Regions from separate parts of the Mesorhizobium sp. B2-6-2 genome, predicted to be linked through region 1. Evidence: predicted binding sites of a transcription regulator. Region 1 holds the regulator's gene; each other region holds the start of a gene.
The links. Region 1 encodes PhoB, which activates phosphate uptake and scavenging genes when phosphate is short. Its sites were predicted from a motif close to TGTCATNNANCTGTCAT; they were not measured.

Region 1 (2,267 bases):
ATCTGGCGCAGCGCCATGAAAATGAGCGAGGAGGCCGAGCCGGTCGACGTCGGCGACGCCGACATGCGGGCCCTTGCCGCGAAGGCGCGCGAGAGGGACGGCCCCGAACGGGAGGCTTATCGCCGGGCCGGCGAAGCGCTTGGTTTCGGTCTCGGCAGCCTGTTCGCCCTCATCGATCCGGCGCCCGTTGCCATGGTCGGCGTCAGCGCGGCCGCCTTCGACCTGATCGAGCCGGCGCTGCGCGAGGCGATCGCCCAGACCGCCGGCGGCCAGCACTCGGAATCGATCTCCTTCGACACCGAACCGAACGAGTTGCCGCTGATCCGCGAAGGCTGCGCCATGCGCGCGCTGACTTTCGTCGACCAGGAGATTTTCGCGCCGGGAGGCCAGGCGAGAGCGGGTGCCGCAGGCAAGAACGTGGCCTGAGGCAGCCTTGAAGAGGTCCGGGGACAGCAGCAGACGCTTGAAATTAGCGAAGGCCCCACAGCTTCGTCATTCCAGGGCGGAGCAGGAGCGAAGCTCCGTCGCGGAAACCCTGGAATCCATGCCGTTACCTCACGCGTCGAGCGCAGCGGTGCAAAATTCTGGACCGCCGCGGCGCGTCGACATCACGGAATGGATCCTCGGGTCTGCGCTGCGTCGCTGCGCTCCTTGCTCCGCCCGTGGATGACGAGGCACAAGCGTCTCGGCTACTCACCAGCGCGGATGTTGGAAGTGCTTGGCCCGTCAGGACTTCGGCGCCCTGGGCCTAATCTTCCCTGATCGCGTAACCCGCGCCGCGGATGGTGCGGATGACGTCCGGCATGCGGCCGTTGTTGACGGCCTTGCGCAGGCGGCCGACATGGACGTCGACGGTGCGCTCATCGATATAGATCGTCTCGCCCCAGACATTGTCGAGCAGCTGGCTGCGCGAGAACACCCGGCCGGGATGACGCATCATGAATTCGAGCAGCCGGAACTCGGTCGGGCCGAGCCTGATCTCGCTCTTCTTGCGGTAGACGCGGTGCGACTCGCGGTCGAGCACGATGTCGCCGACCTTGAGCACGCTGGACAGCACCTCCGGCTTGGCGCGGCGCAGCAGCGCTTTGACGCGCGCCATGAACTCCGGTGTCGAGAACGGCTTGACCAGATAGTCGTCGGCGCCGGTCGAAAGGCCGCGCACGCGGTCGCTTTCCTCGCCCCGCGCGGTCAGCATGATGATCGGCAGCCGCTCGGTCTCGGGCCGCATCCTGAGGCGCCGGCAGAGCTCGATGCCGGAAACCGCAGGCACCATCCAGTCGAGCACGAGCAGGTCGGGAACGTTTTCCTGAAGGCGGATTTCGGCCTCGTCGCCGCGGGTCACCACTTCGACCTGGTAACCCTCGGATTCGAGATTGTAGCGGAGCAGCACCCCAAGCGGCTCCTCGTCCTCCACCACCATGATGCGTGGCGCGATCATTGGCAGATACCCTTCGTCAGGCCGCCGGCGCCGACATTGTCGTTTCGTCCTGCTTGGGACGATTCGCGGGCAATTGCGTGCCGGTCAGCACATAATAGGCGTTCTCGGCGATGTTGGTCACATGGTCGCCGATGCGCTCGAGATTCTTGGCGCAGAACAGAAGATGCGTGCAGGCGGTGATGTTGCGCGGGTCTTCCATCATGTAGGTCAGGAGCTCGCGGAAGACGGATGTGTATTTGACGTCGATGCGCTCGTCGTCGTTGCGAAGCTTGGCCAGCGCCGTGGCGTCGCCCACCGTATATTCCTGGATCACGGCCTGGACCTGGATCAGTACCAGCTGCGCCATGGAATCGATCGAATGCGTGAGGTCTCGCGGCGCGGCGCTGACGCCGACCGAACCGACGCGCTTGGCGATGTTCTTGGCGAGATCGCCGATGCGTTCGAGGTCGCCCGCCATGCGGATCGAGCCGACCACGTTGCGCAGATCATCGGCCATCGGCTGGCGCTTGGCGATCAGCGTGATGGCGCGGTCGTCGAGCTCGCGCTGGCGCGCGTCCATGATGGCATCGTCGGAAACGACGCGCTGCGCCATGGCATTGTCGGTCTCGAGCAGGGCTCTGGTCGAAGCGCCGACCATCGAGCTGGCGAGATCGCCCATGTCGTTTATGAGCCGGCTGATCTGTCTCAGATCCTCGTCGAAGGAAGCGACGGTATGTTCGGCCATGATGATGTCCTCGTATGAGCTCAGCCGAAGCGGCCGGTGATGTAGTCCTGCGTGCGCTTTTCGCGGGGCGAGGTGAAGATCTTCTCGGTCCGGTCGAACTCCACC
Region 2 (2,267 bases), on a different contig from region 1:
CTTGACCGAAAACGATCGGCATCCATTCGACCGAGCCGTCCTCGGCGAATTTGGCCACATGCAACGTGCCGTCGTCGAGCAGGTCCAAGTTGGCGGCGCGGTCGTTCGGGTTGAAAATCCCCTTGGTGACGAATTTGTAGACATAGTCGAAGCGCTCGTCGTCGCCGAGATAGAAGACGACGCGGCCGTCCTTGGCGACGATCGATTCGGCGCCCTCATGCTTGAAGCGGCCCATGGCGGTGCGCTTCCTCGGCACGGAGTTGGGATCGTTGACGTCGACCTCGACGATCCAGCCGAAACGGTTCGGCTCGTTCGGCTCCTTGGCGAGGTTGAAGCGGTCGTAATGCGCGCCCCACTCATAGGCGCCTTCGGGGATGCCGAGCCGCTTGTAATTGGCGGCTTCCCTGTGGCCCTCCGGCAATTCGCCCGAGAAATAGCCGTGGATGTTCTCCTCGGCCATCACATAGGTGCCCCAGGGCGTGACGCCGCCGGCGCAATTGTTGAGGGTGCCAATGACCTTGGTGCCGGACGGGTCCGCATTGGTCTTGACGCGGTCATGGCCCGCCACCGGGCCGGAGAGCGCCATCTCGGTGGTGGACATGATGCGGCGGTTGAGCTTGCCGTCGCGCACCACTTGCCATTTGCCGCCTTGCTTGCGGATCTCGACGATGGTGCCGCCATGGGCGGCCATCTCGACATCGACCTGCTCCTTCGAGAGCGGCGCCACCTCGGCCTTCTTCTTGCCGTCCTTCTCGACGACCGAGACGATGCCGGGGAACATCAGATGCGGGTTGGTGTATTCGTGGTTGACGACCAAAAGGCCGTGCTCGGCCGAGCCGTCGATCGGAATATAGCCGACATAGTCGTTGTTGTAGCCGAACTGTCTTGCCTGGGCTTCAGCCGACTGCTTCAGCGGATCGAAGTCGGGGGAATCGGCAAACAGCGGATCGCCCCAGCGCAACAGCACGTCGGCGTCATAGCCGGGCGCGACATGGTGCTTGTCGTCGATGCCGGCTTCGAGCTCGTCGAACTTGAAGGCCGAAGCCTCAGCAGCGCGCGCCTCGTCGGCCGCAATCAGCGCCAGCGGGCTGACGGTGGCGGCGATGGCCGACACGGCCAGCGACCCCATGAGAAAGCCGCGGCGCGAGAAACGCGCGGCGATGATCTCGCCCATGGTGCGGTTGTCGGTCGGGTTGACCGGCGGGCCGTCATTTTCCTCGAGCTGGCTGGTCCGAAAACGGGTCTCAGGGGTCACGGTCATGAGTTGTCCTCTCGCTTCTTGAGTGGCTGGGGATTTTGACCTTTCGACCCCTAAAGCGCGCCGATCACATTTTCGTGACACTGCCGTGATTGAACCGCAACAGTTGTTTGCCGGCTCGCGGCGGCTTTTGCGACACCCGGCTTCGGTCCCTTGAGCGCCTGCGCTTCGCCGCGGTCAGCTTGACGACATCGCCCGCTTCGGAAACAAGGGCTGGCCGGCGTGGCGACGGCGCTTCAAAAGGGGACGGCAAGGTGAGTTTCTGGGGACTGGCGCAGCTCGGCATTTCGACCGTGATATTCCTGCTGGCGGCGACGGCGGCCAAGCAATGGGGGATGGCGCCGAGCTTGGCCAAGCTCCTTTTGACGCTGGTGCTCTACTCGGCCGGCAATCTGATCATGCTGAGGCTGGTGCGCGAGTTCGGCATGTCGGTATCGTTCAGCCTGTCGGCGGTGATCCAGCTCGTCGCGGTCAATGTCGTGGCGCTCGCCTTCTTCGGCGAACGGCTCAATGCCTTGCAGGCGACCGGTGTGGTGCTGGCGATCGCCGCCGTCGCGCTGATCACGCTCGGGCCCTATATGCAGCGGCTGTAGCTGGACCAAAGGGCTCGAATGAAATCGACCGCCAACGCGCTCCTCAACAGGTTGGAATTCCCGGTGCTCGTGGCTGGGCTGGTGATCGCCGGCGGGCTGTGGGGCCTGGTGGAACTCATGGAGGTGGCGCGCGCCACGACGCCGCATGCCTTCGATACGGAGATCCTGCTCGCCTTCCGCCACGCCGGGCAGCCGGACAGCCCGATCGGCCCGCTTTGGCTGGAGGGCGCGGTGCGCGATATCACTGCGCTGGGCAGCACGGCAGTGCTGGCGCTGATCACGACGGCGACGATCGGCTATCTGCTCCTGATCCGCAGGCCCTCGACAGCCCTGTTCATGTTCGCGGCCGTCGCCGGCGGGCAAGCGCTCTCCAGCCTGCTCAAGCTCGAGGTCGACCGGCCGCGGCCCGATCTCGT
Region 3 (2,267 bases), on a different contig from region 1:
GGCATTCTTGATGAAGCGCAGCACGTCGGCGAATTCCAGCTCACGGCCCTTTGGCGCGCCATTGTCGCTGTTGGCGACCGCCTCGGCCCCGGTCTTCTTCGCCGCGTCGTTCCAGACGACCAGGCTGAGCGGCATGTCGGCGGCGATGACCTTCCACGTCGCCTTGGAATTCGCCAGTTCCCGCTTCAGCCACTTGGACTGCTCCTCGCCAATCATGCGCGACTTCGGCGTCAGCGTCTCTTCCATGTCGGGGCCGTTCGGGCCGCGATAGGAGCGCATGTCGAGGAAGAACACGTCGAGCAGCGGCCCATGCGAGACCTTGCGGTAGACGCGGCCCGGCTCCGACGGCTCGTAGCGGATGGTCGTCATTTCATGAAAGGCGCGAGCCGCCCTGGCCGCCAGCACATGGATCGACTTTTCCTTGTAGCGGTCGTCGGCGGTCAGGTCCTTCGAATCCGACCAGTTGTTGAGCACCTCGTGGTCGTCCCACTGGTAGAAGGTCGGGCAGATGGCCGACAGGCCAAGCACATGCTTATCCATCATGTTGTACTTCCACTGGTCGCGGTACTCGTCCAGCGTCTCGGCCACCTTGCGCTTGCCGTCGATCATGACGACGTTCTTCCACTTGCCGCCGCCGGGCAGGTCGACCTCGTCCTTCATAGCGCCGTCGGCATAAATGGTGTCGCCGGAATGCAGGAAGAAGTCCGGCGTGTGCTTGGCGATGGTCGAATAGGTCTTCATGCCGGTCTCGTCGATACCCCAGCCCTGGCCGGCGGTGTCGCCCGACCAGGCGAAGCGCACGTCGCGCTTCGAGGACGGCGCGGTGCGGAAACGGCCGACGATCGGCTCGGACACAGCATTGATGTCGGAAAGATCGGCAGCCACCATGCGGTAGAAGATGTCCTGGTCCGAGGCGAGATCGGTGAGCAGCCGCTTCACCGTGTAGTCGCTGGCCGGCGAGGTATCGAGCGCAGCCAGCCGCGTCGCATTGGCGAAGCTTTCGGTCGTCGACACTTCATACATCACGCGCGCCGGTCGGTCGGTGCGGGTCCACACCATGCCCGAGGTGGCGTCGACGTCGCCGGACTGGACGCCATGCGTGAAGGCCGGACGCTGGCTGGCGCGGGAATAATAGGGCAGCGCCAGACCGGAGGCGCCGACAAGGCCGAAGGCGCTGGCCGAGGTGACGAAGGCGCGGCGGGTGAGCGAAAGCTTGTTCATGGCTGTCTCCGGGATGGCATTGAGCGGGACCGCCAAGCTCTCGCCTCAATGTTTCAGGCGCATATCGGAACCATGAAGTTTTGATAACAATGAACAACGGAACTGCTGATCTCCCCCCTCGTGGGGGAGATGGCCGGCAGGACAGAGGGGGGCGCGAAGGATCGCCAGCGTCTCAGGGACAGCTTCTCAAGTTCCATCAACGGTTTGGGCTTGCGGCAGTTCAACTGACATGTCGGCGGGACAGCGCCCCCCTCTGCCCTGCCGGGCATCTCCCCCACAAAGGGGGGAGATTGGCTGTTCAAGCCGCCTGCGGCTCCGGCTCGAACGCCGGCCTGCTCGTATTGATCAGCAGCGAAATACAAGCCGCCGCAATGCCGGTCATGCCGGCAATCAGGAAGGCCAGCTCGTAATTGCCCTGCAGCTCGCGCATCGTGCCGCCGAAGGCGGCGGCCGCCGCGGCGCCCACCTGGTGGCCGGCGACGATCCAGCCGAACACGATCGGCCCGCTGCGGTCGCCGAAAGCCTCGTTGGCAAGCCTCAGCGTCGGCGGCACGGTGGCGATCCAGTCGAGCCCGTAGAGCACGGCGAAGATGACCAGGCTGGTCGCCGAGAAGCCGGAATAGGGCAGGTAGATAAGCGACAGACCACGCACCGCGTAATAGACGCCGAGCAGCTTGCGCGGATCGAAACGATCGGTGAGCCAGCCGGACAATGTCGTGCCGATCAGGTCGAAAATGCCCATCATCGACAACAGCCCGGCCGCCTGCACCTCGCCGATGCCCATATCGCCGCAGAAGGCGATGAGATGCGTGCCGACGAGGCCGTTGGTGGTGAAGCCGCAGACGAAGAAGGTGGCGAACAGGTACCAGAACACCCGCGTGCCGGCCGCGCGGCGCAGCGTGTTCAGCGTGTGCGCCAGGAAATTGCCCTGCGATGCAGGCGACACCGGCGGCACGTCGCCGGCATCGGCGCCGTAGCGAACCTGCCCGATCGAAGCCGGGCGCTCCGGCACCAGCAGCAAGACGAACGGGATCAGCGCGGCGGTG

Region 2: FJ419_RS00045 (PhoX family phosphatase) is a predicted target of PhoB. The motif match lies at 1,325-1,341, and genes of this name have one in related genera.
Region 3: FJ419_RS21715 (alkaline phosphatase) is a predicted target of PhoB. The motif match lies at 1,294-1,310, and genes of this name have one in related genera.

What each region holds. Positions count from the first base shown of each region.
Region 1 covers NZ_VFUG01000005.1:193,455-195,721, forward strand. Annotated here, with positions in the region: gene FJ419_RS13425 (ROK family protein) at 1-426, shown strand, start outside; gene phoB (phosphate regulon transcriptional regulator PhoB) at 749-1,438, opposite strand; gene phoU (phosphate signaling complex protein PhoU) at 1,455-2,162, opposite strand; gene pstB (phosphate ABC transporter ATP-binding protein PstB) at 2,183-2,267, opposite strand, start outside.
Region 2 covers NZ_VFUG01000001.1:8,754-11,020, forward strand. Annotated here, with positions in the region: gene FJ419_RS00045 (PhoX family phosphatase) at 1-1,261, opposite strand, end outside; gene FJ419_RS00050 (hypothetical protein) at 1,513-1,851, shown strand; gene FJ419_RS00055 (phosphatase PAP2 family protein) at 1,870-2,267, shown strand, end outside.
Region 3 covers NZ_VFUG01000012.1:73,999-76,265, forward strand. Annotated here, with positions in the region: gene FJ419_RS21715 (alkaline phosphatase) at 1-1,221, opposite strand, end outside; gene FJ419_RS21720 (MFS transporter) at 1,520-2,267, opposite strand, start outside.